4 regions of the Streptomyces sp. NPDC048338 genome follow, and region 3 is predicted to be linked to each of the others. Evidence: riboswitches for the same ligand, from Rfam matches in the RefSeq annotation. Region 3 holds a riboswitch; each other region holds the start of a gene.

Region 1 (7,587 bases), on a different contig from region 3:
CGCTGCCGTTCCCGGCCCTCGGCACCGCTCTCCGCGTAGCCCGCGGAGAGGACGACGAGTCCGCGGACGCCGTGCTCGCCGCAGTCGGCGACGGCCTCCGGCACCCGTTCCGCGGGGACGGCGACGACCGCCAGGTCCACCGGTTCGCCGATCTCGCCCACGGAGCGGAAGGCCGGCACCCCGTCGAACGCGGCGGGCGCGCCCGCCTCCAGGCTCCGGTTCACGGCGAGGACGCGGCCGGTGTAGCCGGAGGCGACGAGGTTGCGCAGCACCGTCCGGCCCACCCCGCCCGGGGCGCGCCCGGCGCCGATCACGGCGACCGAGCCGGGGGCCAGGAGGCGCTGCACGGAGTGGGCCTCGGCCCGCTGCTCCCGTGCGCGCTGGACGGCGAGCGAGCGAACGGTGGGTTCCAGGTCGAGGTGGAGCCGTACGGCTCCGTCCTCGAAGCTGCGCTTCTGGGTGTAGCCGGCGTCCGTGAAGACCTTGATCATCTTGGAGTTGGCGGGGAGCACCTCGGCCGCGAACCGCCGGATGTCCCTCTCCCGGGCGACCGCCGCGATGTGTTCGAGCAGGGCCGAGGCCACCCCCCGGCCCTGGTGCGCGTCCTGCACAAGGAAGGCGACCTCGGCCTCGTCGGCCGGGGCGCTGGCGGGCCGGCCGGTGGCGTCGATGCGGTCGTAGCGCACGGTGGCGATGAACTCGCCGCCGACGGTCGCCGCGAGTCCGACCCGGTCCACGAAGTCGTGGTGGGTGAAGCGGTGGACGTCCTTGGCGGAGAGCCGGGGGTAGGGCGCGAAGAACCGGTAGTACTTCGACTCGTCCGAGACCTGCTCGTAGAAGCTGACCAGGCGGTCGGCGTCGTCGACGGTGATCGGCCTGATGCGCGCGGTGCCGCCGTCGCGCAGGACGACGTCCGCCTCCCAGTGGTCGGGGTATGCGTGTTCAGGCTGTTCCGACGCGCTCTGCATGGGGTCAGCCTACGACCGGGGCACGACGCCGGCACCGGTCGCGCACGACGTGGGTGCCGTGCAAGGTGGGAGGGCCGGAGGGCTGTTCCGGCCGGGCCGGAGGTCGGCACGAGCACCTCGCAACCCATGAGAGACTGGTCTAGACAACCGGCCAAGACTTGAAGGGCAACACCATGGCTGAGCGCCGCGTCAACGTCGGCTGGGCCGAGGGCCTGCACGCCCGCCCCGCCTCCATCTTCGTCCGTGCCACCACGGCCTCCGGGATCCCCGTGACGATCGCCAAGGCCGACGGCAACCCGGTGAACGCCGCGTCCATGCTCGCGGTGCTCGGCCTGGGTGCGCAGGGCGGCGAGGAGATCGTGCTCGCTTCGGACGCCGACGGCGCCGAGGTCGCTCTGGACCGTCTGGCGAAGCTGGTTGCCGAGGGGCTCGAGGAGCTTCCCGAGACCGTCTGACGACACCTCACGCGGGAGCCGCATCCGTCCGAATTCCGGCGGGTGCGGCTCCTTCGTCCATTCCGGATTCATCCGGGGCGGTACGGGCCATTGATCGCCGCCCAGGAAATGCGCACACCGAATTTCGGGCAGCACGATATCCGGCCCCCGTATTCACTGTCTTTGTATACGGCGCCGCCGTTAATTCCGGATGCTCGCGGTGTTTACGGCATGTTGCGAAGGCCTCACACGGCCGTGCCCGGACCGTTTGGGACGGTGCCGCGCCAGCGAGCGCTCGGCGTGCAGCGCGGTCAGCGCCCGCGCCCGCTCGGCGTCGCCGCGGGCCACCGCGTCCACGATCGCCCCGTGCTCCGCCCACTCCTCCACCGGCTGCGCCGCCGGCTCGATCGCGTACATCCAGGCGATCTTGTGGCGGAGCTGGGTGAGGAGCGCCGTCAGGGCCGGACTGCCGGCGGCCTGCGCCAGGGTCTCGTGGAACCAGCCCCCCAGGGACCGCAGATCGTCGCCCTGCCCCCGTCTGGCCCGCTCCTGGCCCAGCCTGACCAGGCCGCGCAGCACCTTGAGATGGGCCTCGGTGCGGCGCTGCGCCGCGCGCGCGGCGCCCAGCGGCTCCAGCAGGGCCCGCATGTCCAGCAGGTCCGCCGCCTCCTGCTCGGTGGGCTCGGCGACATGGGCCCCGGCGTGCCGGCGGGTGACCACGAACCCCTCCGACTCCAGGGTGCGCAGGGCCTCGCGGACCGGGACGCGGGAGACTCCGTAGCGGCGCGCCAGCTGCTCCTCGGTCAGCCGGCTGCCGCGCTCGAAGACACCGGAGACGATGTCGTCCCGGATCGCCGTGCATACCGAGTGCGCGGGAATGCGCATGTTCGACCTCCGCCTTAATCCGCGCGAAACCCATCCGATGGACGCCTGTTCGCCGACCCTTCGTGAACTCTATTGCAGCAGAGGGATATTTCCGAAGGCCACCGTCGGCCCATGGATTTCTTTTGGCCTGCAAAAAAGCCCCGGCTCAGTACGAGCCGGGGCTTTTCTGACGCGGGCGGGGTTCAGACGCTCACACCGCGCGCACGCAGGTACGCGATCGGGTTGATGTCGGAGCCGTACTCGGCGGTGCTGCGGGCCTCGAAGTGGAGGTGGGGACCGGTGGAGTTACCGGTCGACCCCGAGAGACCTATCTTCTGGCCCGGGGTGACGGTCTGGCCGACCGAGACGCTGATCGCCGAGAGGTGACCGTACTGGGTGTACGTGCCGTCGTGCATCCGGATGACGATGTTGTTGCCGTACGCGCCGCCCCAGCCGGCCTCCACGACGGTGCCGGAGCCCACGGAGACGACCTTGGTGCCCGAGGAGGCGTGGAAGTCGACCCCGGAGTGGCTGCCGGAGGACCAGAGCGAGCCGCCGGTCTTGTAGCCGGTGCTGACGTACGAACCGGCGACGGGGAGCTGGAAGGAGGCGAGGCGCTTGCGCTCGGCCTCGCGGGCCGCGCGCTCCTTGGCCAGGCGGATCTCCTTGGCGCGGGCCTCGGCCTTGCGCTTGGCCTCCGCCGCGGCCCTCTCCCGGGCGGCGGCCTCGACGGCCTCCCGCTCCTGGGCGGCGGCCTGGGCGCTCACGGTGTCCGCCAGGACGTCGGCGACGACGGTCTGGTTGAGGCCGGTGTCCTCCAGCGAGGGGGCTTCCGTGTCGGCGGCGAGCGCCGGGGAAGCGAGGGTTCCGATGACGCCGGTGGTGGCGAGGGTGGCGATGCCGGCGATGCCGGCGCCACGGCGCGCCATACGGCTCGGTCCACGATGCTTCCCGGTGGCACGGGTGAACGCCATGTAGTGGCTGATCCTTTCCTTCCTTCTCGCCTACCGGGTTAGCTGACGGGTTCGGAGCAGGAAGGTCTCCTACGGGCCCCTCCGCACGGGTGCGAAGGCGTCCGATTCACCCCAGGGACTTCGTTGTGGGTCCCCGGCTCCCCAGGCTCGCGCCTGACGGGGACTCGGCGATGACTGTCCGATGCCGCGGGCGCGGCGGGTGCAACTGGCGGACAGCCGGAACGAAGCTAAGCGGACCGTCTTTCAATCGCCAAACAGACAGGCCCGTTTGTAAGACATGCCACAGGGCAAACGATCACTCAGCCCTCCATTCCGGACAAAGCAGAGGACCCCGACATACCACTCGATCGGGGTCCCGCTGCCGTGCCTTTTCGGCCACCGGTCTCGGCAATCAGCCGGAGACGACGGTCACTGCGCCGATGCCGAGCGCACGGACCGGGTCCGCGATCGCGGCGGCGTCGCCAACGAGGACGGTGACCAGACGGTCCACCGGGAATGCGTTGACGACGGCGGCGGTCGCCTCGACCGTGCCCGTCTCGGCCAGCCGCGCGTACAACTGCGCCTGGTAGTCGTCCGGAAGGTGCTGCTCGACCTGGTCGGCGAGCGTCGCGGCGACGGAGGCGGCCGTCTCGTACTTGAGCGGCGCCACGCCCACGAGGTTCTGCACGGCCACGTCCCGCTCGGCGTCCGTCAGACCCTCGGCGGCGAGGGTGCGGAGCACCTTCCACAGGTCGTCAAGTGCCGGTCCGGTGTTGGGGGTGTCCACGGATCCGCTGATGGCGAGCATCGAGGCGCCGTTGCCCGCGCCGTCGGAGCGGAGCACCTGCCCGAAGGACCGGACACCGTAGGTGTAGCCCTTCTCCTCGCGCAGCACGCGGTCCAGGCGGGAGGTGAGCGTGCCGCCGAGGCAGTACGTCCCGAGGACCTGGGCGGGCCATACGCGGTCGTGCCGGTCGGCCCCGACGCGGCCGATCAGCAGCTGGGTCTGGACGGCGCCGGGACGGTCCACGATGACCACCCGGCCGGTGTCGTCGGCCGTGATCGGCGGGACGGGGCGGGCCTCGGCGGTGTCGCCCGTCCAGGCGCCCAGCGTCTCGGCGAGGATCTTGTCCACGTCCACGTCGGTGAAGTCGCCGACGACGACGGCGGTGGCCGTGGCGGGGCGGACGTGGGCCTCGTAGAAGGCACGGACGGCCGAGGCGTCGATCGCGGCGACCGTCTCCTCGGTGCCCTGCCGCGGCCGGGACATGCGCGAGCCGGCCGGGAACAGCTCCTTGGAGAGCTGCTTGGCCGCCCGGCGCCCCGGGTTCGCCGTCTCGTGCGGGATCTCGTCGAGCCGGTTGCGCACCAGGCGCTCGATCTCGGTCTCGACGAAGGCCGGCGCGATCAGGGCCTCGGCGACCAGGCCGAGGGCCTTGGGCAGCCGGGAGACGGGCACCTCCAGGGACACCCGGACGCCGGGGTGGTCGGCGTGCGCGTCGAGCGTGGCGCCGCAGCGCTCCAGCTCGGCGGCGAACTCCTCGGCGGAGTGCTTGTCCGTGCCCTCGGACAGGGCGCGGGCCATGATGGTGGCCACGCCGTCCAGGCCCTCGGGCTCGGCGTCCAGCGGGGCGTCGAGGAAGATCTCCACGGCCACCACCTGCTGGCCCGGGCGCAGGCAGCGCAGCACGGTCAGGCCGTTGTCCAGCGCGCCGCGGTCCGGGGCCGGGAAGGCCCAGGGGCGGGCCGCACCGGGCGTCGGCTGCGGGTGGAACTCCATGCTCGTCAAAGACGCGGCGGCGTCGGTCACTGCTCCGCTCCCTCTTCCTCGTCGCTGTCGCTCTGCTCGGCGGCGACCGGCTCGTAGACCAGGACCGCGCGGTTGTCCGGACGCAGGCGGGCCTGGGCCACCGCGCGCACCTCGTCGGCGGTGACGTCCAGGACGCGGTTCACCGCGGTCAGGGCGAGCTGCGGGTCGCCGAACAGCACCGCGAAGCGGCACAGTTCGTCGGCACGGCCGGCGACGGTGCCGAGCCGGTCCAGCCACTCGCGCTCCAACTGGGCCTGCGCGCGCTCCATCTCCTCCGGCGTCGGGCCCTCGGCCGCGAAGCGGGCCAGCTCCTCGTCGACGGCGGCCTCGATCTCGGGCACCTCGACGCCGCCGGAGGTCTTGACGTCCAGCCAGCCGAGCGAGGGGGCGCCCGCGAGCCGCAGCAGCCCGAAGCCGGCGGCGACGGCCGTGCGGTCGCGGCGGACCAGGCGGTTGTGCAGCCGGGAGGACTCCCCGCCACCGAGGACGGTCAGGGCCAGGTCGGCGGCGTCGCACTCGCGCGTGCCGTCGTGCGGCAGGCGGTAGGCGGCCATCAGCGCGCGGGCCGGGACCTCCTCCTCGACGACCTCGCGCAGCTGCTCGCCGATGACGTCGGGCAGGGTGCCGTCGCGCGGGGGCAGCTTGCCGTCGTGGGACGGGATGGAGCCGAAGTACTTCTCGATCCAGGCGAGGGTCTGCGCCGGATCGATGTCGCCGACGACCGACAGCACCGCGTTGTTCGGCGCGTAGTACGTGCGGAAGAAGGCCCGCGCGTCCTCCAGGGTGGCCGCGTCCAGGTCGGCCATGGAGCCGATCGGGGTGTGGTGGTACGGGTGGCCGTCCGGGTAGGCCAGCGCGGTCAGCCGCTCGAAGGCGGTGCCGTAGGGAACGTTGTCGTACCGCTGGCGGCGCTCGTTCTTGACGACGTCCCGCTGGTTCTCCATCGAGGTGTCGTCCAGCGCGGTGAGCAGCGAGCCCATGCGGTCCGCCTCCAGCCAGAGCGCGAGCTCCAGCTGGTGGGTCGGCATGGTCTCGAAGTAGTTGGTGCGCTCGAAGCTCGTCGTACCGTTGAGCGAACCGCCCGCGCCCTGGACCAGCTCGAAGTGGCCGTTGCCGTGGACCTGCTTCGATCCCTGGAACATCAGGTGCTCGAAGAGGTGGGCCAGGCCGGTGCGGCCCGCGACCTCGTGGCGCGAACCGACGTCGTACCAGAGGCAGACCGCGGCGACCGGGGTCAGGTGGTCCTCGGAGAGCACCACGCGCAGGCCGTTGGCCAGCCGGTGCTCGGTCGCTGTCAGGCCTCCGGAGCCGGCCTCGGCTGTGGCCGTGTGACCCATGGGCATGTACGTCCCTTCGATCGCGATGTGGAAAAGTCCTGCCACTGTATGCAAGCGCGCTGACACCTGGCGAAGTTCCCGCAGGTTCGTGGCGTCCCTCTTCCGGGTACCGCGGCGCTCGCGTACGGCCGACGGACGCCTTGACCGGGTCGCGGTCGGACTTGTCAGTGGCACGGTCCACAATGGTCCGCGTCAGATCAACCATGTTGGTGAAGGAGCCGCAGCCGCGATGGCCCGCCGCAGCACGAAGACACCGCCGCCGGACGACGCGTTCGAGGAGAGAATCCTCGACATCGACGTCGTCGACGAGATGCAGGGCTCCTTCCTCGAGTACGCGTACTCGGTGATCTACTCGCGCGCGCTGCCGGACGCCCGCGACGGCATGAAGCCGGTGCAGCGCCGCATCGTGTACCAGATGAACGAGATGGGCCTGCGCCCCGACCGCGGCTACGTGAAGTGCGCGCGCGTCGTCGGCGAGGTCATGGGCAAGCTGCACCCGCACGGCGACTCGTCGATCTACGACGCCATGGTCCGGATGGCCCAGCCGTTCTCCATGCGCGTCCCCCTCGTCGACGGCCACGGCAACTTCGGCTCCCTCGGCAACGACGACCCGCCGGCCGCCATGAGGTACACCGAGTCCCGGATGGCCGCCGCGGCGCTGATGATGACGGAGTCGATCGACGAGGACACCGTCGACTTCGCGCCGAACTACGACGGCCAGGAGCAGGAGCCGGTCGCGCTCCCCGCCGCGTACCCGAACCTGCTGGTCAACGGCGCGTCCGGGATCGCCGTCGGCATGGCGACGAACATGCCGCCGCACAACCTCGGCGAGGTGATCGCCGCCGCCCGACACCTGATCCGCCACCCGAACGCGGACCTGGAAGCGCTCATGCGCTTCGTGCCCGGACCCGACCTGCCGACCGGCGGCCGGATCGTCGGCCTGTCCGGCATCAAGGACGCCTACGAGAGCGGCCGCGGCACGTTCAAGATCCGCGCCACGACGACGGTGGAGACCGTGACCGCCCGCCGCAAGGGCATCGTCGTCACCGAACTGCCCTTCACGGTCGGCCCCGAGAAGGTCATCTCCAAGATCAAGGACCTGGTCGGCTCCAAGAAGCTCCAGGGCATCGCGGACGTCAAGGACCTCACCGACCGCGCCCACGGACTGCGTCTCGTCATCGAGGTCAAGAACGGCTTCGTGCCGGAGGCCGTCCTGGAGCA
Region 2 (7,587 bases), on a different contig from region 3:
CCGTACGCGCAGGTGGACCGCCGAACGGGGCGGGTGGTCGGTGCGACCGCCTATCTGGATCCGCGGCCGATGCCGCAGGACGACGGCGCCCTGTGCGCGGTCGAGATCGGCTACACCTGGCTGGCGGCGTCGGCGCAGGGGACGGGGCTCAACACCGAGTCCAAGTACCTGCTGTTCCGCCACGCCTTCGAGACCTGGGGCGCGGCACGGGTCGACCTCAAGACGGACGCCCGCAACGAGCGCTCACGGGCGGCCCTGGCGAAGGTGGGGGCGCGCTTCGAGGGCGTGCTGCGCAACTGGAACCGGTCCTGGGCCCCCGGCGAGGAGCATCTGCTGCGCGACTCCGCCATGTTCTCGGTCGTCGCCGAGGAATGGCCGGACTGCCGGGCCCTGCTGGAGACCCGGCTGGCGAGGTTCCCGGAGCGCGAAGGGGCGGGTTCGCCGCGGTCGTGAGCGGTGCGGGAGACCCGGTGGGGGAAAACCCGGTGGGGGCGGGACGGGCCCGTCGGCCATGATGGCGCGATGACCCCACCACCGACTCCCGTAGAGGCCCTGCTCGTCGTGGACGTCCAGTCGGCGTTCGTCGTCGGCGACGGCGCGGTGCCCGACGCGGCACGGCTCGAAGAGCGGACCGCGGACCTGATCGCCCGTGCCCGCGCCGCCGGGGCGCTCGTCGTGCACCTGCAGAACGACGGGCGGCGGGGTGCGGAGGACGAGCCCCACACGCCCGGCTGGGAGCTCCATCACCCCGTCGAGGCCGGGCCGACGGAGGTCGTGCTCCGCAAGACCCGCGACGACGGCTTCGCGGGGACCGGGCTGGGGGACCTGCTGGAGGCACGGGGCGTACGAGCGGTCGCCGTCTGCGGCGTGATGTCCGAGATGTGCGTGCAGGCGACGGCGCGGACGGCTCTCGCGCGCGGGTACCGGGTGGTGCTGCCGCACGACGCCCACGCCACGCAGGACGTCCCGGCGACGGCCGGGATCAGCGAACGGATCCCGGCCCGTGTCGTCTCCCGGGTGGCCGCCTGGGCGCTGGGCCGGGAGGCCGACATCGTCTCCCGCTCGGCCGACGTCCCCTTCACCTCCGTGGAGACCGGTGGGCGGGGGACGGCGACGCCGGTCCCGAGCTGACGCGAGGGGGTCACCGCCCCGGCCGTCGTCCTGGGGCCCGCGGGGGCCCGTTCGCCAGGGGAACGCCCGGTCCGGGCACGTCCCGGACAGGGCGTTCCCGTCGGTGTCAGGAGGTGCCGCAGGTCGGGTCGTCGATCGCGCTCACGGTGTACGGGGGACGGCCCGGCGGTTCGTCCAGCTGGCTGTTGACCACGTACAGGCGGCAGCCGTACCGCGCGAGTGTGGTCGGCAGGTCGAAGGGTTCGCCGGTGAGGCGGTGGGTCACCGTGCCCGTCCGCAGGTCGTCGTCCAGGCGGGCGATGTAGACGCCGTGCGGGGCACCGTAGTTGAGCACGGCGTACAGCGTGCGGCCGTGCAGCACCATCCCGTCGGGGCCGAACGACGCCTCCCCCAGGTCGACCCGGTCGACCTCCTTGTCGGCGGTGCCGACCCGCCAGACGGCCTCTGTCCCGTTGGACGCCACCAGCAGGGCGGTACCGGACTCGTTCGCGACGATGCCGTTCAGGAGCCAGTACTGCGCCGGGAACTGCGGGAAGGCGTCGCGGATGTCGAGCCAGGGTTCGAGGGGGCCGAGGGTGCCGCCCCGGATCTCCGCGCGATGGACGACGGGGTTGGCCCAGTCGGTCACGTACACCGCGTCCCGGGTCACGACCAGGTCGTTCAGGTCGGGTGCGCCGAGGGGCCCGCTGCGTGCGGTACGGGTGGCCAGCAGCCGGCCGTGCCGGTCGTGGACGGTCAGGGTCGCGCCGCCGACCGAGAGGACACGGCCCTGGCGGTCGGTGTGGACGCCGAGCGAACTGGGCCGGTCCCGCAGGCCGTCCGCGGGGAAGGGGCGCAGCTCCGGCCGGCTGACGTGACCGCGGTACAGCGCACCGGTGCCGTCCGAGGACACGTACATGGTGCCGTCGCGGGCGACGGCGATCCCTTCGGGCAGCACACCGGGAGCGCGGGAGACGGTGTAGCTGTCGGGCAGTTCCCGGGCGGTGGCCGGGCCGGGCGTTCCGGCGAGGGTGGCGAGCAGGGCCGCCGCGGTGAGGCAGGCGGTACGGGTGGGGATGCGGCGCATCGGGGCGACCTCCGGAGGGAGTCGGATCGGCGAGGCGGACACCGGGAGCCTGCGGGCCGGCCGCGCGGAACGCGAGGCCTTTCACCCCTGGGCGAAAGGGTCCGGCGGGCCGATAATCGGTCGTCGTGATCCGCCTACACTTCACCGCCGCCGACCTGCGTCAGATCACCCTCGCCCCGGCGGCCGACGCCCTCTCGGAGACCGCGCTGAGCCTGCGGCTGGGCCTGCGGGCGGGCCGTCCCGGCGACGGCGCCGGCCCGGGCTCCGCCCTCCTGCACCGGACGCGTCCCGCGGCCCGCGCGTGGCAGCGCTCCCTGCGGGGCGGCCCGGCCGCCGGGGCGGGTGTCCTCGCCGAACTGGTCACCGAGGACGGGTTCGTGCCGGACTTCCTGCTGCAGCCGTCGGTGCACGACTTCACCGACGCGCTGGACGCGGCCGTCGCGACCCCCACCGGGACGCTGGCGCGCGATCTGGGAGTGCCGGAGGTGTCCGGCTGGAACGGCGGCCTGGCCCGCCCGGGCCGGTGGGCCCGGGAGCTCGCCCAGGGCTCCGCGGCCGCGCGCCGCGCGCTGGCCCACGACACGCGCGTCTACTTCCACTCCTCGGTGGAGCCTCTCTGGCCGCGGATCCGCGCCGACGCCCTGACCGACCGTGCGCTGCGGGCCGAGATGCTGCTGCGCGGAGGCGTCGACGCGCTGCTGACCACGCTGGGGACGACCTGGCGGTGGCAGCCGCCGACGCTGCACCTGCCGTCGGCGTCGTCGTACGACATCCCGTTGTGCGGACGCGGGCTGCTGCTGATGCCCTCGTGGTTCGCGACGGGCCCGATGGTGATGTACCGCCCGGAGGCGGCGACGGTGCTCGTCTACCCGATGTGCGACGGCGCCGCCTCGGGCCGGTCCGACGACCGGCCCGAAGCGCTGGGGGCGCTGCTGGGCCGTACCCGGGCGCAGGTGCTCCGGCTGCTGCGTTCCCCCGCCAGCACCACGGCCCTCGCCGAACGGGCCGGCGTCTCGCTCGCGGCGGCCAGCCAGCACGCGGGTGTCCTCAGGGGCGCCGGCCTGGTCGACACGGTACGGACGGGCACGGCGGTGCTCCACAGCCTCACCCCGCTCGGACACGCGCTGCTGGCCGGGGGCTGACCGACGACGGCACGGGGCCCGAAGGCCCGGTGTCTCACGGAGGTGAGCCGTCCGCCGTCCGGGAGGCGAGGGGCGTGCCCCTCCCTCACCCGACAGCGTCCAGGAAGGCGAGGACCCGCTCGGTGAGCAGGGCGGCCGCGGCCGCGTCGTGGGAGGGCAGGCTGCTGTCGGCGAACAGGTGGTGCTTGCCGGGGTAGAGGAACAGTTCGGCCCGCTCCGTGGCCGCGACGAGCGCGCGGGCCGCGTCGAGATCGCCGTCGCCGACGAAGAACTCGTCCGCGTCCATGCCGTGCACCTGGACGGGGACGTCGTCGGGCCAGGCGGCGCCGAACTCGGTGACGGGGACGCAGGCGTCGAACAGGAGCGCGCCACGGGCGCCCGGCCTGGTCTGCGCCAGCCGCTGGGCGGGCAGCACCCCGAGGGAGAAGCCGGCGAGGACGAGCCCGGCCGGCAGCGGTTCGGCGGCTCGGACGCCCCGCTCCGCGATCGCGCCGAAGCCGATGGCCTGGGCGTGGGCGGCGCCTTCCTCCAGGGTGTCGAACGTCCGACCGTCGTACAGGTCGGGGACGTGCACGGTGTGGCCGTGCCGGCGGAGCGTGTCGGCGAAGGCCGTGACGCCCGGCGTCAGTCCCTGTGCGTGGTGGAAGAGCAGTACCTCGGCCATGTGGGTCCCCTCTCGCGGGTGGGCCGGCCTCGGCGGCACGGCCCCGGTGCCGTGCTCGCCCCGGCCGCCGTCCGGTTCAGGTCCGGCGGGCCAGCAGGTAGACGCGGCGGGTGTCGACCTCGTGAGCGTAGTGGCCGCGCTCCATCCGCATCTCCACGGTGAACCCGGCGTCGGCGAGGAGTCCGCTCACCCGGGAGGGGTCCAGGAAGCGGAAGTCGACGTCCACCTCGTGCCCCCACCACTCGTCCAGGTGCCGCACTTCCTCGCCCTGGTGGAAGGAGACCAGGAGCAGCCCGGTGGGGCGCAGCACGCGGTGTGCCTCGGCGAAGGCGCGGCCGAGCTCGTCGGGGGCGACGTGGATGACGGAGTAGAGGGCGACGGCGGCGTCGAACTCGCCGTCCTCGGCGGGCAGCGCGAGCAGGTCGCCCTCCCGGAAAGCCGCCTCGCGATGGCGTCGTGCGGCGGTCGCGACCATGCCCGGGGAGAGGTCGATGCCGACGGCCCGCGCGCCGTGCGCGGCGAGCCAGCCGGTCACGTGCCCGGGTCCACAGCCGAGGTCGGCGACGGCGGCCCCCTGCCCGGCCTCTTCGAGGAGTGCGCCGAGCAGGGCCCGGTCGAGCGGCTTCCCGTCGAGTTCGTTCCCGAGCCGGGTGGCGTACTCCTCCGCCACGGTGTCGTAACTCCGCCGGACGGCCGCGTGGTCCACCTGATCCCCCATGTCCCCAGCATCCCACGGGTCCATGACCGGAGGCGGCCCGACGGCGGTCCGTACCCGCGCCGTTCAGCCGGGGGTGCGCGCGGCACCCTCACGAGTTCGGCCGGGCAGGCGGAGTCGTGCGACCCCGTGGCCGCGTGGGCGCGCGCCCGCACCCTGCTCGGGGCCTGACCGCCCCGGGCAGGAGGAGGAACACCGGGCACGGATCGCTGGGCGGTCACGACCGCCCTGCGCGGCCGGACGGGAGCATGGCGGCACGGGGGACCGGAGGCGTGTCCGGGACGCGGATCCCGGCGAGCGGAGAGAGCCCGGACGGCGAGTCGCCACATCGGCGCGCATAAAAGGCCATAAAACGACCACCCACCCCATGAGCATCAATCTTCCTTTGCTCGGAATTATGGGGTGATGTCGGACATTTCTTTCAGGTGACATGGCTCACGGGGCATCGGCCGCCCTCCCCGCCCTCGGGCCCCATCTCCCCGTGATTCAGGGAAGTTCGGGGCTTCACGGGCCCCCGCGAGGCCGTTTATCACATCGTCGAGACGCCTTGTTCCCGACGGTATTCCTCGCCTACGGTCACCTCCATTCGGATGGAACGCCGAATCCTGCCACCATCCGCAATTCCCACTATTCACCGCCGGCAGGAGCGGGGGACCCAAGTATTCGCCGATCCGGATTCCGGAGCGGCTAGGGGTGAAGTCGCACGTGTGCGGCCGGGCATCTCCAGCCCGAACCCGACAGCTCACCCCGCAGGCTCCGGAGAGGAATCCGTCATGCCTGCAAACGGTAAGCACCGTCGCCCGAAGCGCCGTCCGCTCGCCCGCGGTATCGCCCTCGCGAGCACGGGTGGAGCCGCACTGGCCCTCCCCCTCGTCGCCTCCGCGACCGCCCACGCCGCCCCTCGCACCGCGCCCGAGATCACCCCGGCCATTGCCACGGCGAACGCGGCAGCAAATGTGTCGCAAAAGATCACGGAATCGCTGCCGGCGGCACCGGCCGCAGCTCCCAAGACCTACACCGTCGTGCCGGGCGATTCTCTTTCGATGATCGCCTACGAGCAGGGTGTCCGGGGCGGCTGGAAGGTTCTCTACCGGGCCAACCACGCTGCGGTCGGTGACAATCCGTCACTCATTCACCCGGGTCTCAAGCTGACGCTGCACCGCAATTCCGCGGCGTCGCAGCCCAAGTCCCCCGCTCCCGCGCAGAAGTCGAAGGCGGCCAAGCCGGCGAAGTCCTCGTCCGCCGACCGGGCCAGCCGTTCCGAGCAGCGCACCGCGCCCGCGCCCCAGGCCCGGCAGACCCAGCAGGCGGCTCCGGCCGCCGCCCCCGCCGCCGTGAAGAGCTACACGAACGACCTCGACGGCTGGATCCGGGAGTCGCTGGACGTGATGGCCCAGCACGGCATCCCCGGCTCCTACGAGGGCATCCACCGCAACATCATGCGCGAGTCCTCCGGCAACCCGCAGGCCATCAACAACTGGGACTCCAACGCCGTCGCCGGCACCCCCTCGAAGGGCCTGCTCCAGGTCATCGAGCCCACCTTCCTGGCGTACCACGTGCCCGGCACGTCCATGGACATGTACGACCCGGTCGCCAACATCACGGCCGCGTGCAACTACGCCGCCGACAAGTACGGCTCCATCGACAACGTCTTCGGCGCCTACTGACGGGGCCACGGCGCCTCCTGACGGGCGCGCCGGCCCATACGACGGGGAAGGCCCCGACCGCTCGGGGGTCGGGGCCTTCCTCGCGTGCCGGGCCCGCCGTCGGGGCCCGCGGCGCGCGCCGCCTACAGCACGCCCCGCCGCCACTCCCGGACGAGCAGGTGGCCGAGGTAGAGCCCGCCGATGGCCATCGTGTAGATGCCCACGGGCAGGTTGTCGAGGTACGGCATCTGCTGGGCGGCGAGATCGGCGAGGACCAGCAGCAGCGCACCCACCAGCATCGACAGGGCGAGCTGGGGACCGGACCCGCGCGACAGCCGCTTGGCGATCTGGGGGGCGGTCAGGGAGATGAAGGCGATCGGCCCGGCCACGCTCACGGCGGCGGCCGACAGCACGATCGCCAGGGTGACCGCCGCGGTCTTGGTCCTCCCGGGACGGCCGCCCAGCGCGGCGGCGGTGTCGTCGCCCATCTCTCCGATGCCGATGTCCCGCGAGAGCAGGACGGCGAGCGGAAGCACCACGGCCAGCACGAGCCAGATCGTGGTCGCGTCGTCCCACGAGCGGGCGGACAGGCTGCCGTTGACGTAGGCGCTCAGGACCGTCGCCTTGTCCCGTTCCACCGCGTACACGACGTACTGGATGACGGCGACGGCCATGGCGGAGACACCGATGCCGGCGACGACGAGGCGGACCGGGTTGCGGAAGCCCGTCCCGGTCGACATGTAGACGAGCACCATGGCCAGGACGGCGCCGAGGAGCGCGCCGACCGGGACCGGTACGACGTCCGGGAGGAGCAGGGCGACGATGGCCGCGCCGGCTCCGGCGCCCGCGCCCAGCCCGATGACGTCCGGGCTGCCGAGCGGGTTGCGGGTGACCGACTGGAACAGCGCGCCGGACAGGCCGAACGCGGCGCCGGTGCCGATCCCGACGACCAGACGCGGTCCGCGCAGCCGGTTCAGGACGAAGGCGTTCTTGCCCTCCGCTCCTCCCAGCAGGGCCGCGGGGAGGTCGGGCAGCCGGATGCCGAGGCGTCCCAGGGTGAGGGTGGCCACCGCTCCGACGACGATCAGCAGCAACAGGCCGAGGGCCAGGACGACGGTGGAGGTGCGGATCGGCAGCGACACCGCGCCGCCGATCCTGAGCACGTGCCGGCGCGGCGCCGTCCTGACGGGTGCGGGCGCCGGGGCCTGACGGGCGCTCATGCG
Region 3 (7,587 bases):
TCCGCGAGATGCTGACCGCCGACGCCCTCGACGGCTGCCGCGTCTACTTCCCGGACCCCTGGCCCAAGAAGCGCCACCACAAGCGCCGGCTGATCCAGCCCGAGTTCCTCACGCTGCTCGCGACCCGGATGAAGCCCGGCGCCGTGCTGCACTGCGCCACGGACTGGGAGCCGTACGCCGAGCAGATGCTGGAGGTCCTCTCGGCGCACCCGGACTTCGCGAACACCGCCGGCGACGGCGGCTACTCCCCCCGCCCCGCGTTCCGGCCGCTCACCCGCTTCGAGGGCCAGGGTCTCGACAAGGGACACGTCGTGCACGACCTCCTCTTCCAGAGGATCTAGGGGGCGTCTTGCCGATCTTGCCGGGCTCGCGGTGTCCTGCGGCTCCGTCTCCGGCCTGATCGACAAGACACCCCCTGGAACTCCCTCGCGGGCTGTCACTCCCGCTGGTTAGGGTCGTACGGTGTCGAACCCCGTAGCCGTACCCGTGCCCGCCCGGGACACCGAGGAGCCCGCGTTCCCCGCCGTCCCGGACCGCGCCCACTGGCGCTACCGGCCCCGCCGGGCCTTCTGGCGCAGCAAGGTGGTCCGGGCCGTCACGGTGATCACCCTGCTCGCGCTCTGCGCCCTGGTGATCCTCGCGATGGTGCGGGAGGAGACGGGAACCGAGGGGTTCCTGGTGGGGCTGGGTCTCGCCGTCCTGCCCGTCCCGCTGCTGCTGGCCGCGTTCTGCTGGCTCGACCGCGTCGAACCCGGCCCGTGGAAGAACCTGATCTTCGCCTTCGCCTGGGGCGCGTTCGCCGCGGCGCTCGTCGCACTGACGGCCAACACGTTCGCGGTCCGCTGGATCGCGACCTCCACCGCCGACCGGGCCTCCGCGGACGCCCTCGGCGCCACCGTCGTCGCCCCGGTCGTCGAGGAGAGCGCGAAGGCCGCCGCGATCCTGCTGATCTTCCTGCTGCGCCGCCGGCACTTCACCGGCCTGGTCGACGGGGTGGTCGTCGCCGGGTTCACCGCCACCGGATTCGCCTTCACCGAGAACATCCTCTATCTCGGCCGCGCCTTCGGCGAGGACCAGGAGATCGGCACGTCCGGCCTCGGCTCGATGACCGCCGGGACCTTCTTCGTGCGGGTCGTGATGTCGCCGTTCGCGCATCCGCTGTTCACCGTGCTCACCGGCCTGGGCTTCGGGTTCGCCGCGCTCGTCGCACGGCGCAAGCGCGTCCGGCGGATCCTGCTGCCGGTGGCCGGCCTCGTCCTCGCCATGGGGATGCACGCGCTGTGGAACGGCTCGGCCGTCTACGCGGCCTGGGGGTTCCTCGTGGTCTACGGCATGTTCATGGTGCCCGCCTTCGGGCTGCTGACCTGGCTGGCGATATGGAGCCGGCAGCGGGAGCTGCGCACGATATCCGGCCAGCTCCCGGCGTACGCGGCGGCCGGCTGGCTCTCCCCGTCCGAGCCGCTCGCCCTCTCCTCGATGCGGGCCCGCTCGATGGCCCGCTCCTTCGCCGCCCGGACGTACGGCCGGCCGGCCGCGCAGGCGGTCGGGGAGTACGAGGCCTTCGCGACGACGCTCGCGTTCCTGCGCCACCGCGCCCAGCGCGGTGACGCGGACCCCGACTTCACGGCGCGCGAGCAGGAACTGCTCCACCACCTCTGGCAGCGCAGGGCCGTCGCCTCGCCCGCGCTGACCTATGCGGCGCGGGCGACCGGCCGGGTCTGGTCGCCGCCTCAGTACCTGGACTACGGCGGCTACAACCCGTACCGCAGCTGAGGAACCGTCCCGTCGGATCATCCCGGTCTCCCGGGAACGACCGGACGGCCCCCGGGGCCGACCCTGCCGGCGCCCCCTGTGCCCCGCCCCGCGGGGCGAACGCTCAGGCGGAGGCCGCGTCCAGTGCCGCCAGCTCCGCCTCGTCGAGCACCAGGTCCGCGACCGCCACCAGGGCCGGCAGCTGCTCGACCGTACGCGCCGAGGCGATCGGCGCCGCGACGGTCGGCCGGGCCGCGAGCCAGGCCAGCGCCACCGTGGCGGGCTCGGCCCCGTGCGCGCGGGCCACGGCGTCGAGCGTGTCGAGCACCGTGCGGCCCCGCTCGGTCTCCAGATGCCGGCCCGCCCCCGCGGCCCGGGCGCTGTCGACCGCGGTCCCCTGCCGGTACTTGCCGGTCAGGAAGCCCGACGCCAGCGCGAAGTACGGCACGGCCGCGAGTCCGGCCCGCTCGGCGGTGTCCAGGAGCTCGCCCTCGTAGGTGTCGCGGGAGACCAGGTTGTAGTGCGGCTGGAGCGCGACGTAGCGGGTGAGTCCCTCGGCCTCGGCGAAGTCGAGGGAGGCCCGCAGCCGCGCCGGGGAGATGTTCGACGCGGCGACGGCACGGACCTTGCCGTCCTTCACCAGCTGGTCGAGCGCGGTGACGATCTCCTCGACGGGCACGGACTCGTCGTCGAAGTGCGTGTAGTACAGGTCGATGTGGTCGGTGCCGAGCCGGCGCAGTGACTCCTCGGCCGCCGCCTTGATCGTGACGGGAGCGAGTCCCTTGTACGAGGGGTGGGCGCCGACCTTGGTGGCGACGACGATCTCGTCGCGGTTGCCGCGGGACGCCAGCCACCTGCCGACGATCGTCTCGGACTCGCCGCCCTGGTTGCCCTCGGCCCAGGCGGAGTAGGAGTCGGCGGTGTCGACGAAGTTGCCGCCGGCGGCGGCGTAGGCGTCGAGGACGGCGAAGGACTGCGCCTCGTCGGCGGTCCATCCGAAGACGTTGCCGCCGAGCGCGAGCGGGAAGACGTGCAGGTCGGAGGAGCCCAGCGGGCGAAGAGAGGTCATGGGTCGGTGAACGACCGGCGGCGGGGCCGCTATTCCGGCGGTCCTGGCGCGGGGTTCGTCGCCAGGGCCGCCGTGGCCGGGGAGGTCCCCGGGAGGATCAGACCGACAGGCCCTTGCTCGCCAGCCAGGCCGCCGGGTCGACGCCGTCGCCGCCCGGGGTGTGGACCTCCAGGTGCAGGTGCGGGCCGGTGACGTTGCCGGTGGCGCCCACGCGGCCGATGGTGTCGCCGGTGCCGACCGACTGGCCCACGCCGACGGTCATCGAGGACAGGTGGCAGTACCAGACCTCGGTGCCGTCCGACAGCTCCAGGACGATGCGGTAGCCGTACGAGCCCGACCAGCCGGCCGACTTGACCGTGGCGCCGTGCACCGCCTTGACCGGCGTGCCCGTGGGGGCCGCGAAGTCCAGGCCGGTGTGGTAGCCGGAGGACCACATCGAGCCGGACTCGCCGTAGGTCGAGGTGAGCGTGTACGAGGACGTGGGCAGCGCGTAGCTGGCGGCGAGCTTGGCCAGGCGCTCGGCCTCGGCCTTCGCCGCGGCCTCCGCCTCGGCCTTCTTCTTCGCCTCGGCCGCCGCCTTCTCGGCCGCGTCCGCCTGGGCCGCGGCCTCCGCGGCGGCCTTCTCGGTCGCCGCCTTCTCCGTCGCGGCCTTCTCGGCGGCGTCGGCGGACGCCTGCTGCTGCTCGGCCTGCTGGAGGATGCGGGCGCGCAGCGCCTCGCCGGCGTCGCCGCCCTCCGTCTTGCGGTCGGCGCCGTCGACGGGCGCGCCGACGGAGGCCGTGAGCGCGTGCAGGTCGTTGCCGGAGCCGGCGGTCGTGTTCCGGTCCTCGTCGCCGGAGATCAGCGCGCCGACGCCGGGCAGGTCCTCGGCGTCCGGCAGGTCGAGGTCGGGCAGGGCTATGGAGACCGGCGGCTTCTCCTGCGCGGTGGCCAGGCCGCCCGCGCCGACGGCCGCGATGACACCGACGCCGAGGACGGTGGAGGAACGGGCGAAGCCCGAGCGCTGCTTGACGACCCGGTGGCGGCCACCGGCCCGGCTCTGCTGGCGGAGGGTCTCCTCGGTGGGGTTCCACTCGCCCGCCGCGCCGTCGGGGTCGGTCCCGGCGGCACCCGAGGCACCGAACGCATGGAAGGGGGCTTCGGGGGCAGGGGTGTTGGACGCCACGGAGGCGTACTCCTTTCCTTCCTTGCCGCCTACCGGGTTAGCTGACGGGTTCGGAGCAGGAAGGTCTCCTACGGGCGCCCTCGCACAGGTGCGAGAGTGTCCGATTCACCCCAAGTGGTGGTTCCCCGGTTCCCTTTCGGAATTCGGCGCGTGCGCACGGTGCCGTCTCTTGCGACGACTGGGACGACCGCGCTGCGTTATCGAACGTTAATAGACACGGGGGTCCGATTCCAAGCTGTTCCTCTTGATCGTTCAAGAGATTGATGCACTACAGGGCGATTTGACCGCCGCTCAGGAGTCATCCGTTCGAGACTCCTTATCTGACGTTGCATCAATTGTTATCGCAGCGGTACCTCGCGACTACGCATGGTCACCCCGCCGGGTCTCCGGGACCGGGGTGGCCGCCTCAGGGCACCACCGGCATCGTCCGGCGGCGCTCCGGCTGGCCCTGCACCGGGCGGCCCACGGCCAGCAGCGCCATGTCGTCCGTCGATCCGCCGCCCGTGTAGCGGCGGACGTCGTCGACCAGCGCGTCCAGCAGTTCCTCCGGACCGGGGAAGATCCGCCCGGCCAGGCGGCCGCCGGGCTCGTAGAAGGCGCCCGCCGCGTCGCGCGCCTCGGACAGCCCGTCGGTGTAGAAGAGCAGTGTCGAGCCCGGCGGGTAGGGGGTCTCGTCGGCCCGGTCCGGCCAGGCGGCCAGCGCGCCCATGCCGAGCGGCAGCGCGGCCTGGCTCGGCTCCAGATGTTCCAGCGCCCCGTCCTGGAGCAGCAGCAGCGGCTCGGGGTGGCCACGGTTCACGACTCGAACGAGACCGTCGCCGCGGGGGATCTCGGCCAGGACGGCGGTGGTGAAGCCCTCGAAGGCGTCCAGGTCGTCCCGGCGGGTCCCCTCCCGGGTCAGCGCCCGCTCGAGTCTCTGCGCCACCCCCTCCAGGGTCGCCTCCTGCTCGGCCGCCTCCCGGAACGCGCCGATCACGACGGCGACGGCCTCGACCGCCTCCAGCCCCTTGCCCCGCACGTCGCCGACGACGAGCCGCACGCCGTACGGGGTGTCCTGGACCGCGTACAGGTCGCCGCCGATGAACGCGTCCGCCTGCGCGGCCTCGTAGCGGGCCGCGATCTGCAGCCCGCCGATCCGCTCGACCGGCGTGGGCAGCACCGCCTTCTGGGCGGTCTCGGCGATCACCCGGGCGGAGGCCAGCTGCCGGCCGCTGCGCTGGACCACGCGGTTGATCACCATGGCCAGCGCGGAGACGGTGATGACCGTGAGGGTCTCGGTGGCCGAGGGCGGCTCCGTGGTGGTGCCGTTGTAGATGTGCAGCCCGACGCACGCCAGCACGGCCGCGATGCCGGTCAGCAGGGTCGTCAGTTTCGAGAAGAAGGGGGCCGCGATGAGCGGCGCGGCCGAGAACATCGGCGCCGCGGTGTACGCCGACGGGGTCGCCAGGTCGAAGACGATGCCGCCGAGGATGACGAGCGGGGGAAGGGCCCGGACGAAGCGGCGGGTCCGCTCACCGCGCGGGCGTGCGGGGCTCCCTGTGCCGTCACCCGCCGATCGCTGCCCCACCTGTGCTCTCCTGCCCGGTCCTTGCACGGCGACGGACCGTACCGCGCCCTCCCCAGCCTGGAGGCCGCCGCCCGGTGCGGCGACCCCCGATGCTCCGATCGGAGGAGCCTCGGCCCTCCCGGGCCGCCGGGAACCCGGCAGCATCGGAAAGACCCTCAGAGGTTCCGCTCCGCGTAGATCTCCATCGCGTCCCGGACCAGCAGCGCCGTGCCCTCGCCGTGCTTGTCGTAGTTGGCGGTGAAGCGCGGGTCGTCGACGTACATCCGGCCGAGGCCGATCACGTAGTCCTTCGACGGCGTCGTGGTGGCCGACAGCCAGCGGACCTGCCGGTGGGCGATCGCCTGCACCTCGTCGCTGTCGGCCGCGAGTCCGTCCCGCGCCGCCTGCCCGAAGTCGCGCGCGATGCCGGCCTGCTCGTCCGTGAACGCCTGCTTCTGCTCGGCGCTGAGCGAGCGCCACCAGCGGTCGCCCTTCTCGTACGCCTCGCGTCCCCAGCGCTCGGTGACCTCCGCCTCGTACCGGGTGTGGTCGAATCCGTCGAACACTTCTTCCGCCATGAGCTCTTCTCCGTTCTCGGTCTTGTGGAGAGTGGTCCGGACGGCTTCGATCTGCCGTCCGATGCGCTCCCGCTCCTGTTCGAGCAGGACGAGATGGGTGCGCAGGGCGGCGGACGGATCCCGCTGCCCCCGCAGGACCTCGGCGATGGCGGGCAGGGACAGCCCCAGCTCGCGCAGCAGCAGGATGCGCTGCAACCGCACGAGCGCCGCCTGGTCGTAGTACCGGTAACCGTTGGCGCCGATCCGGCTGGGTTCCAGCAGCCCGCGTTCTCCGTAGTGCCGGAGAGTGCGGCTGGTGGTCCCGGCCTTCCTGGCGATCTCTTGGATCGACCACTCCATGCCCGAAACGCTAAATCTTGACGTTGCGTAAAGGTCAAGCGCGCGGAAGGGGGATCCGGGCGGGACCGGAAGGGGCGCGGGGGAAGGGGAACACGACGAAGGCCCGGATCCGTGAGGATCCGGGCCTTCGTTTGCTACTGAGTAGCGGGGACAGGATTTGAACCTGCGACCTCTGGGTTATGAGCCCAGCGAGCTACCGAGCTGCTCCACCCCGCGTCGGTGAACATGACCTTACGGCATGGGCGGCGGATACGGAAATCCGTTTCCTCAGCAGCCGCAGTCCTCGGCGTCGACCGGTGCGGTCAGCGGGTCCGCGTCCTTCGTGGCGGGGCCTTCCCACGTCTCGTACGCAAAGCCCTCGCGCACCCAGTACTCGAATCCGCCGAGCATCTCCTTCACCTGGTAGCCGAGCTCGGCGAGGGCCAGTGCGGCGCGGGTGGCGCCGTTGCAGCCCGGGCCCCAGCAGTAGGTGACGACCGGCACCGCCTTGTCGAGGAGCTGCTCGGCCTGCTCGGCGATGAGCGCGGTCGGCAGGTGGATCGCGCCGGGGACGTGCCCCTGGTCCCAGGAGGCGGTGGAGCGCGAGTCGAGCACCACGAAGCCGGGGTCGCCGCCGGCCGCGAGGACGGAGGCGACGTCCGAGACGTCGGCGTGGAAGGCGAGGCTGGCGGAGAAGTAGGCGGCCGCCTCGGCGGGAGCGGCCGGCGGGGTACGAAGTACGGCGTTGACCTGCGCTGTTGTCGTCATGCGTGAAAATCTACGACTCAAGATCACCCCGCTGAAGTGGTGAATCCCGGAGCCGGTGGCGATCGGCCGGGGATTTCCGGGCGTTCGGCGCACGGGGGCGGGGATCTCACGGAGCGGACGGCCGGTGACCGGCCGGCTGTCACACCCGACGGACCTCATCCGTCATGAACGGTGACGGGACACGACGAGGGAGGGCACCGATGGACGAGAAGGATCTCCTGGCCGAGCGCTTCCAGGCCGACCGCGGCCATCTCCGCGCGGTCGCCTACCGGATGCTGGGCTCGCTGAGCGAGGCCGACGACGCCGTCCAGGAGACGTGGCTCAAGCTCGGCCGGTCCGACGTGAGCGGGGTGGCGAACCTCAGCGGCTGGCTGACCACGGTCGTCGGCCG
Region 4 (7,587 bases), on a different contig from region 3:
GAGCGGATGGTGGACGGCGTCCCGGGGAACCCGGGTCGTACGCGGTGACATCGCGGACCTCCTCCGACGCGCGGGAGCGCGGACACGGACGGGGTGATTCTGCCCCGTACCGCCCCGATCAGCCCGTCACGAAGCAGAACTCGTTGCCCTCCGGGTCGCGCATCACCTGGAAGGAACCCTGTTCGTCCGTGACGATCCCGCCGCTCCGCACCGCTCCGAGCCCGGTCGCCTCGTCGGCCGCCGCGGCCACGGCGGCCACCTCCAGATCCAGGTGGACCCGGTTCTTCGCCGTCTTGCCCTCGGGGACCCGCTGGAAGGCGAGCCGGACGAACTCCGGCGGGTCGACGTACGACCAGTCGGGACCCCGGTCCACCGGAGTCCCGCCCAGCAGCCCGGCCCAGAAGCGCACCAGGGCCGCGGGGTCGGCGCAGTCGAAGACCATCTCCTGAACGTGTGCGCGCATGGCCCTCAGCCTACGGAGATCACGCCCGGTGCGCCGAGGAGAAGGAATCCGCGTCCCATTCGCCGCCCAGTGCCGGGGCGAGCCAGGTCCGCGCCGCCACGCGGAACGCCGCCGGCTCGAGCGCGCCCGCGCCCGCCGGTACGGCCCCGAGCAGCGGCCCGCCGGCCGCCTCGGGCAGGTCCGTCAGGTTGCAGCGTTCGGCCAGGTCCGGGGCGGCCGGCCAGCTGCCGACCACCACGCCGAGCTGCGCGACGCCGCGCGCCCGGAGCGCCTCGGCGGTCAGGGTGGTGGAGTTGAGGGTGCCGAGCCCGGCCGGCGTCACCACCAGGACCGGTGCGTCCAGCAGCCGGGCCACGTCGGCGAGCGTGCCGCCGTCCGCGTCGAGGCGGACGAGGAGCCCGCCGGCTCCCTCCACCAGGACGAGATCGTGCTCCGCGGCGAGTTTCGAGGCGGCGGCGGCGATCTCCGACGGGCCCACCGGCGCCATCCCCGCCCGCCGGGCGGCCGTGGCGGGCGCCAACGGCTCCGGGAAACGGGCCAGTTCGACCGACGCGGCGGCGCCGGAGAGCCGGACGGCCTCGTCCGCGTCCCCGCGTTCGCCGGGCTCGAGTCCGGTCTGCGCCGGCTTGAGCACGGCCACCGAACGTCCGGTCGCGGTGGCCGCGGCGGCCACCGCGGCGGTCACGATCGTCTTCCCGATCTCCGTACCCGTACCGCTGACGACGATGACGGTCATGGTGTGCTGCGTCCTTTCCGAGGACCCGCCGCCACGCACGGGCGGCGGGCGAAGTACCGATCGGCCGGAGCCGGTCACCGGGCGCCGTCGTACGGCCCCGGCCTCCGGACGGCCCGTTGTGCCGGGGCGCGGACCCCGGATTCGCACCGAGATCCGCGCCCCCGCCTCGCTCCGGGGCGGAAGCGGTCAGCCCGCCGCGGCCGCCGCGCGGACCGCCTCGCAGATACGGGCCACGTCCGCGTCGCCGGTCACGAAGGGCGGCATGGTGTAGATCAGGTCGCGGAACGGCCGCAGCCACACGCCCGCCCGCACCGCCGCCTCCGTGGCCGCCGCCATGTCGATCTCGTGGTCGAGCTGCACGACACCGATCGCGCCGAGCACCCGCACGTCCCGTACACCGGGCACGTCGGCCGCCGCCGCGAGCCCCTCCCGGAGTCCCGCCTCGATCCGCTTGACCTCGACCGCCCAGTCCTGGGACAGCAGCAGGTCGATCGAGGCACAGGCCACCGCCGCGGCCAGCGGATTGCCCATGAACGTGGGGCCGTGCGCCAGGACCGGGACCTCGCCGCGCGAGATGCCGTCGGCGACCCGCGAGGTGCACAGCGTCGCCGCCATCGACAGGTAACCGCCGGTCAGGGCCTTGCCGACACACATGACGTCCGGCGCGACGCCGACGTGGTCCGCGGCGAACAGCGCGCCCGTGCGGCCGAAGCCGGTGGCGATCTCGTCGAGGACCAGCAGGACGTCGTGCTCGTCGCACGCCTCGCGCAGGACCCGCAGGTACTCGGGAGCGTGGAAGCGCATGCCTCCGGCACCCTGCACCACCGGCTCCACGATGACCGCGGCCAGCTCCTCCGCGTGCTGCCCGATCCGCTCGCGGAGCAGCTCCGCGTACGCCTCGTCGTACTCGGCGGGCGGCGCGTCGACGAACACCTGCTTCTGGAGCACGCCCGACCAGAGGTCGTGCATCCCGCCCTCGGGATCGCACACCGACATCGGCGTCCAGGTGTCCCCGTGGTACCCGCCGCGCCAGGTGAACAGCCGGTGCTTGCCCGGCCGGCCCACCGAGCGCCAGTACTGCAGGCACATCTTGGCCGCGACCTCGACGGCGACGGAACCCGAGTCGCTGAGGAAGACGTGCCGGAGCGGACCGGGGGTGATCTCCACCAGCCGGGCGGCCAGCCGGACGGCCGGCTCGTGGGTGAGCCCGCCGAACATGACGTGGCTCATCCGGTCCAGCTGGTCGCGCGCCGCCTCGTTCAGCACGGGGTGGTTGTAGCCGTGGATGGCCGACCACCACGAGGACATGCCGTCGATCAGCTCGGTCCGTCCGTGCACCGGCTCGGCGAGACCGAGGCGCACACCGGACGCGGACGCGACGACCAGCGGATCCGTACGGCCCGGCATGGGGCCGTACGGATGCCAGACGTGCGCCCGGTCCAGTGCCAGCAGTTCGCTGTTACGCATTCGGCGCGAGGTCCGTGCCGGCGCCCCGGCGCCGCACCGCCACGAGGTCGGTCCGGGCGTTCGGGCCCTCGCCCTCCCCGGCGGACCCGGCCGCCGCCACCGGCGCGGCCTCCGCAGGCGCCGCGTGCCCGCCGCACGGGCCGCAACCGCCGCCCTGCTCGTGCGAGCCGCAGCCGCCGCCCGCCCCGGCCTCGGCGTGCGAGCCGCAGCCGCCCACCGCGGCGGCCGCGTCGACACGGTGCCTCGGCAGCGTCGTCGTGCCCGCGCCCTCCACCTCGAAGCCCGCGTCCGCGATCATGTCGAGGTCGGCCTGACCGGCCTGCCCCTCACTGGTGAGGTAGTCGCCCAGGAAGATCGAGTTCGCGATGTTCAGCGCCAGCGGCTGCATCGAGCGCAGGTGCACCTCGCGTCCGCCGGCGATCCGCACCTCCACGTCGGGGCAGACGAAGCGGACCATCGCCAGGATCCGCAGGCAGCGCTGCGGGGTGAGGTGCCACTCCTTGGCCAGCGGCGTGCCCTCGAAGGGGATCAGGAAGTTCACCGGCACCGAGTCGGAGTCGAGCTCGCGCAGCGCGTACACGACGTCGACCAGGTCCTCGTCGCTCTCGCCCATGCCCGCGATCAGACCGGAGCACGCCGACAGACCGGCGGCGTGCGCCTTCTGCACGGTGTCCACGCGGTCCGCGTAGGTGTGCGTGGTCGTGATCTCCCCGTACGTCCCCTCGGACGTGTTCAGGTTGTGGTTGTACGCGTCGGCTCCCGCGGCCCGGAGCCGCTCCGCCTGGCCGTCCGAGAGCAGACCGAGGCACGCGCAGACCTCGACGCCCTCGTTCTGCTCCTTGATCGCCTCGATGGTCTTGCCGACCCGGTCCACGTCCCGGTCCGTCGGACCGCGGCCGCTCGCCACCAGGCAGACCCGCTTCGCGCCGCCCGCGACACCGGCCGCGGCGGCCTCGGAGGCCTCGTCGGGCTTCAGCCAGGTGTACTTGAGGATCCCGGCCGTGGAGCCGAGCCGCTGCGAACAGTACGAGCAGTCCTCGGGGCACAGCCCGGACTTCAGATTGACCAGATAGTTGAGCTTCACCCGGCGTCCGAACCACTGGCGGCGCACCTTGCCGGCCGCGGCCACCACATCGAGGAGTTCGTCGTCGGAGGTCGCCAGCACGGCGAGCGCTTCTTCACGGGTCGGCAGTTCGCGCCGAAGCCCCTTGTCCACCAGCGTGTTCAGCAGGTCCATAAAGGCTGATCCTCGCTTACCGCACACCCCGCGGCCAAGGAGGAACTGAACAAACGAGGCCGTTTGATGTGTGGGCATGGCCACACCCTGACCTTGCCCGCGGAGCGTTAGGGTCTGTGCGCTGCCTACAAAAGGATCTGCCTCATGCATCGGGACGAGGACACGCGCCGCACCGCGTTCGACTGGACCGAAGCCGAGGCGCGCCGGCGAGCGGACGCCGGGCTCGTCCGTACGCTGCGGCCGCGCTCCGCGGAATCGGAGCTCCTCGACCTGGCGAGCAACGACTACCTCGGCCTGACACGGCGCCCGGAGATCACCGAGGCGGCCGCCGAGGCCGCCCGCCGCTGGGGCGCGGGCTCCACCGGCTCCCGTCTCGTCACCGGCTCCACCCGGCTGCACGCCCGGCTCGAACGCGAACTCGCCGAGTTCTGCGGCTTCGAGGCCGCCCTCGTCTTCTCCTCCGGCTACACCGCCAATCTCGCCGCGCTCACCGCGTTGAGCGGCCGCGACGCGCTCATCGTCTCGGACGCGGGCAACCACGCCTCGATCGTCGACGGCTGCCGGCTCTCGCGCGCCGAGACCGCCGTCGTCCCGCACGTCGACCCGGAGGCGGTGCGCAAGACGCTGCGCGCCCACGACGGCCGCCGGGCCCTCGTGGTCAGCGACTCGGTCTTCTCCGTCGACGGCGACAAGGCCCCCCTGGCCGAACACGCCGAGGCGTGCCGTGAACACGGCGCGGCGCTCGTCGTCGACGACGCCCACGGCCTCGGCGTCCTCGGCCACGGCGGCCGGGGCGCGCTGCACGAGGCCGGCCTCGCGGGCGACCCCGACGTGGTCGCCACCCTCACCCTCTCCAAGTCACTGGGCAGCCAGGGCGGTGCCGTCCTCGGTCCGGCCCGCGTCATCGAGCACCTGGTCAACACGGCCCGGACCTTCATCTTCGACACCGGCCTCGCCCCCGCGGCGGCGGCCGCCGCCCTCGCGGGCCTGCGCCTGATCCAGGACGAGCCCGCGCTCGCCGGCCGCGCCCGGACCGTCGCCACCACCCTGCACCGGCTGCTCACCGAGGCGGGCCTGACCGCCGCGCGCCCGGACGCGGCCGTCGTCTCGGTACGCGCCCCGTCGCCGGACGCGGCGCTGCGGTGGGCGGCGGACTGCCGCGAACAGGGCCTGGCCGTCGGCTGCTTCCGTCCCCCGTCGGTGCCCGACGGCATCTCGCGCCTGCGGCTGACGGCCCGGGCGGACCTGACGGACCTGGAGATCGGCAAGGCGGTCTCGACGATCCTCCGTACGGCCCCACCGGCCTGACGCACCGGCTCCGCCGTTCCCGCCCGCGCCGTACGCGTGCCGGGCGTCACCACCTGCCTCACGCCCTCAAAATCCCCTGCCTGTAGCAGAGTTCACCGCTTCGGGCGATAGATATATGCATATCTTGGTGGATCGACCCTCATGGTGGCACGAGAAGTGGCAGTCTGGCGCGAAGCGCAATCCGGGGCTGGCCCCGGTGGGAAAGGGACAGCGTCGCCATGGCAGATCACCAGGAAGCAACCGTCACTCTGCCGAGCGATCCGGCCTCGGTCTCCGAAGCCCGGAGGTACGTCGCCGACGTCCTGACCGGATGGGGGCTCGCGGGCGGCAGCGACACCGCCGACACCGTCCGGCTGATCGTGTCGGAGCTGGCCACCAATGCCGTCCAGCACACCTTCGGCCAGTCGCCCACGTTCACCGTCGACGTCCGTCTGGTGCGCGAGGAACAGCTCCACATCGGTGTCACCGACAGCTATCCCCGCTGGCCGAGACGCCTGCCCGCGGCGGTCCAGCAGGACAACGGCCGGGGCATGGTCATCATCCGCATCCTCACCGCCGAGGCGGGAGGCCGCCTCTCGGTCACGCCGACCGACGAGGGCGGCAAGACCGTCTGGATCAACCTCCCGTGGACGGCGACCCCGAACTAGGGGGTGTCTTCAAAGTCCCGCCTGGCTCGCGGCGCTACTTTGAAGACAGGCCCTAGGGGGCCCGGACGGGGCCTCGGTCGGTGTGCGAGGGTGCGGCGGCGCCGCCGCACCCTCCGGCCCGTCGGCCGTCGCGCCCTTCGTCAGGAGGCGGGTCCCCGTCGTGGGACCCGCCGGGCAGGCCGCCCGCTGTCCTGAGCGGCCGTCAGGGGGTCGTAGGAGGCCGTGGGAGGGTCTCCTGCGAGGGTGTCAGCGAACCCGGCCGTAGTAGACCTTCGAGGACCAGATCCGGTCGAGCTTCACCCAGGAGCCGGTCTTGGGGGAGTGCCAGATCTTGCCGCTGCCGGCGTAGATGCCCACGTGGTACACCCTCCCCCCGGAGTGGAAGAAGACCAGGTCGCCCTTCTGCCTGCCGGAGGCGGCGATGTGCCGGGTCTTGTTGTACTGCTGCTGCGCGGTTCGGGGCAGCGACTTGCCCGCCTTCCTGTACGAGTAGAGCGTGAGCCCCGAGCAGTCGAACCTGGTGGGCCCGCTCGCTCCGTACCTGTACGGCGATCCCTTCTTCGACGCCGCGACGTTCAGCGCCTTGCCGGCGTACGTCGTGGCGGCCTGGGCCTCCGGCGCTGCACCTGGTGCCAGCAGCGTGCCGCCGACGGCGGCGAGGGTGAGAGCCGAGACGGCTCCGGCCCGGGACAGCAGGGACGGGACATGAATCTGCGCAGTCATGCGCAACCCTTCGTCAGCCGCCTGTGAAGGATGACCTGTCGGGTTCGGACTGGCGAAGTTGCCCGGCCGCGGCTGCGGCTTCACCCCAAGGAACGGCCCCACTGGCCGGCCGTTCCGTACTGCTCGGGTCCTCCACTCCTGCCGATCCACTCCTGTCGACCAGACATCCGGGACGGCGGCAGGACTCGGCGTCCGCCCGGACCGCCCCGCCGCGGTGGCGGGGGCTTGTCGTCGTCAGGGATCTTGACCCACGAACCGGTCGAAAACCGAGCTGAAACGGCGATATGTGAGGCTCCTCACGACTGATCCATTCGGGTGGACAAGCAGGTTTCGTGATCTTCCGAAGGGTGGTCAGCAAGCCTCGTACCAGCGGAGGAACATCCGATTCCGCCAGATGTGTGCACCTCTCGCGCAACTCGCCCCAGCCACATGTCGATTCGTCGACTACGCCGTACGGGGGAGGATTTCTGCGGTCGCACTGGGCCGACCGGACCTCGACACGACACGCCTGAATGTCAACTCGACGGCGGCTCCGACACGGTGACCCGTCCGGACCGTCGTTCCCCGTCCAGCACGCGGAGCGCGTGGGCCAGCGTCTCGGTGTGCACCTCGCTCTCGCCGCGCAGGTGCATGGTCGTCAGCGCGTCGCGCAGGGCCGTCGCCCTGCCCACGAGCGCCTGCGCCGCACGCAACGCCCCATAAGTATGCAATGTCCTGGATGGATTGATACGCCCGAGCAGGTCCACGACCTCGAGGTAGGCGTCGACGAGCTCGCCCTCGGCGCGCGTCAGCGCGGGCAGCGGCGGCAGTTCGGGGACCACGGCCGGCTCACCGCCCCCCGGCGCCGCCGGACGCGGCACGGTTGCGGACGACGTGGTCCACCAGTCCGTAGGCGGTCGCCGCCGCGGCGTCGAGGACCGTCGTCCGGTCGATGTCGGCGTCGATCCGCTCGCGGCTTCGGCCGGTGTGGGTGGCCAGCATGCCGGCCACCATCGTGCGCAGCCGC

What was found. A riboswitch is a leader RNA that binds a small molecule or an ion and turns the genes downstream of it on or off. The one in region 3 is predicted to bind cyclic di-AMP.
Positions count from the first base shown of each region.
Region 1: it holds a riboswitch for cyclic di-AMP, as region 3 does, so the genes downstream of both, ACGFZF_RS13715 (M23 family metallopeptidase) here and ACGFZF_RS35105 (M23 family metallopeptidase) in region 3, are expected to answer to the same signal.
Region 2: it holds a riboswitch for cyclic di-AMP, as region 3 does, so the genes downstream of both, ACGFZF_RS19115 (transglycosylase SLT domain-containing protein) here and ACGFZF_RS35105 (M23 family metallopeptidase) in region 3, are expected to answer to the same signal.
Region 4: it holds a riboswitch for cyclic di-AMP, as region 3 does, so the genes downstream of both, ACGFZF_RS25080 (C40 family peptidase) here and ACGFZF_RS35105 (M23 family metallopeptidase) in region 3, are expected to answer to the same signal.

Region 1 covers NZ_JBICYQ010000005.1:104,886-112,472, reverse strand. The annotation lists gene ACGFZF_RS13730 (GNAT family N-acetyltransferase) at 1-968, opposite strand, end outside; gene ACGFZF_RS13725 (HPr family phosphocarrier protein) at 1,142-1,423, shown strand; gene ACGFZF_RS13720 (GntR family transcriptional regulator) at 1,604-2,287, opposite strand; gene ACGFZF_RS13715 (M23 family metallopeptidase) at 2,470-3,240, opposite strand; cyclic di-AMP (ydaO/yuaA leader) riboswitch at 3,253-3,420, opposite strand; gene ACGFZF_RS13710 (M16 family metallopeptidase) at 3,632-4,999, opposite strand; gene ACGFZF_RS13705 (pitrilysin family protein) at 5,026-6,372, opposite strand; gene ACGFZF_RS13700 (DNA topoisomerase (ATP-hydrolyzing) subunit A) at 6,596-7,587, shown strand, end outside.
Region 2 covers NZ_JBICYQ010000007.1:375,056-382,642, forward strand. The annotation lists gene ACGFZF_RS19085 (GNAT family N-acetyltransferase) at 1-453, shown strand, start outside; gene ACGFZF_RS19090 (cysteine hydrolase family protein) at 523-1,131, shown strand; gene ACGFZF_RS19095 (hypothetical protein) at 1,238-2,197, opposite strand; gene ACGFZF_RS19100 (winged helix-turn-helix domain-containing protein) at 2,323-3,339, shown strand; gene ACGFZF_RS19105 (dienelactone hydrolase family protein) at 3,425-4,003, opposite strand; gene ACGFZF_RS19110 (class I SAM-dependent methyltransferase) at 4,080-4,721, opposite strand; cyclic di-AMP (ydaO/yuaA leader) riboswitch at 5,305-5,487, shown strand; gene ACGFZF_RS19115 (transglycosylase SLT domain-containing protein) at 5,492-6,385, shown strand; gene ACGFZF_RS19120 (FecCD family ABC transporter permease) at 6,508-7,584, opposite strand; gene ACGFZF_RS19125 (FecCD family ABC transporter permease) at 7,581-7,587, opposite strand, start outside.
Region 3 covers NZ_JBICYQ010000019.1:96,031-103,617, reverse strand. The annotation lists gene trmB (tRNA (guanosine(46)-N7)-methyltransferase TrmB) at 1-341, shown strand, start outside; gene ACGFZF_RS35115 (PrsW family intramembrane metalloprotease) at 463-1,773, shown strand; gene ACGFZF_RS35110 (aldo/keto reductase) at 1,877-2,821, opposite strand; gene ACGFZF_RS35105 (M23 family metallopeptidase) at 2,919-3,986, opposite strand; cyclic di-AMP (ydaO/yuaA leader) riboswitch at 3,998-4,145, opposite strand; gene ACGFZF_RS35100 (PP2C family protein-serine/threonine phosphatase) at 4,393-5,697, opposite strand; gene ACGFZF_RS35095 (MerR family transcriptional regulator) at 5,709-6,449, opposite strand; tRNA gene ACGFZF_RS35090 (tRNA-Met) at 6,592-6,665, opposite strand; gene ACGFZF_RS35085 (rhodanese-like domain-containing protein) at 6,717-7,196, opposite strand; gene sigJ (RNA polymerase sigma factor SigJ) at 7,397-7,587, shown strand, end outside.
Region 4 covers NZ_JBICYQ010000011.1:104,542-112,128, forward strand. The annotation lists gene ACGFZF_RS25045 (class I SAM-dependent methyltransferase) at 1-51, opposite strand, end outside; gene ACGFZF_RS25050 (VOC family protein) at 119-463, opposite strand; gene bioD (dethiobiotin synthase) at 483-1,199, opposite strand; gene ACGFZF_RS25060 (adenosylmethionine--8-amino-7-oxononanoate transaminase) at 1,386-2,666, opposite strand; gene bioB (biotin synthase BioB) at 2,659-3,903, opposite strand; gene ACGFZF_RS25070 (8-amino-7-oxononanoate synthase) at 4,048-5,211, shown strand; gene ACGFZF_RS25075 (ATP-binding protein) at 5,430-5,858, shown strand; gene ACGFZF_RS25080 (C40 family peptidase) at 6,105-6,581, opposite strand; cyclic di-AMP (ydaO/yuaA leader) riboswitch at 6,585-6,782, opposite strand; gene ACGFZF_RS25085 (hypothetical protein) at 7,097-7,402, opposite strand; gene ACGFZF_RS25090 (ATP-dependent Clp protease proteolytic subunit) at 7,410-7,587, opposite strand, start outside.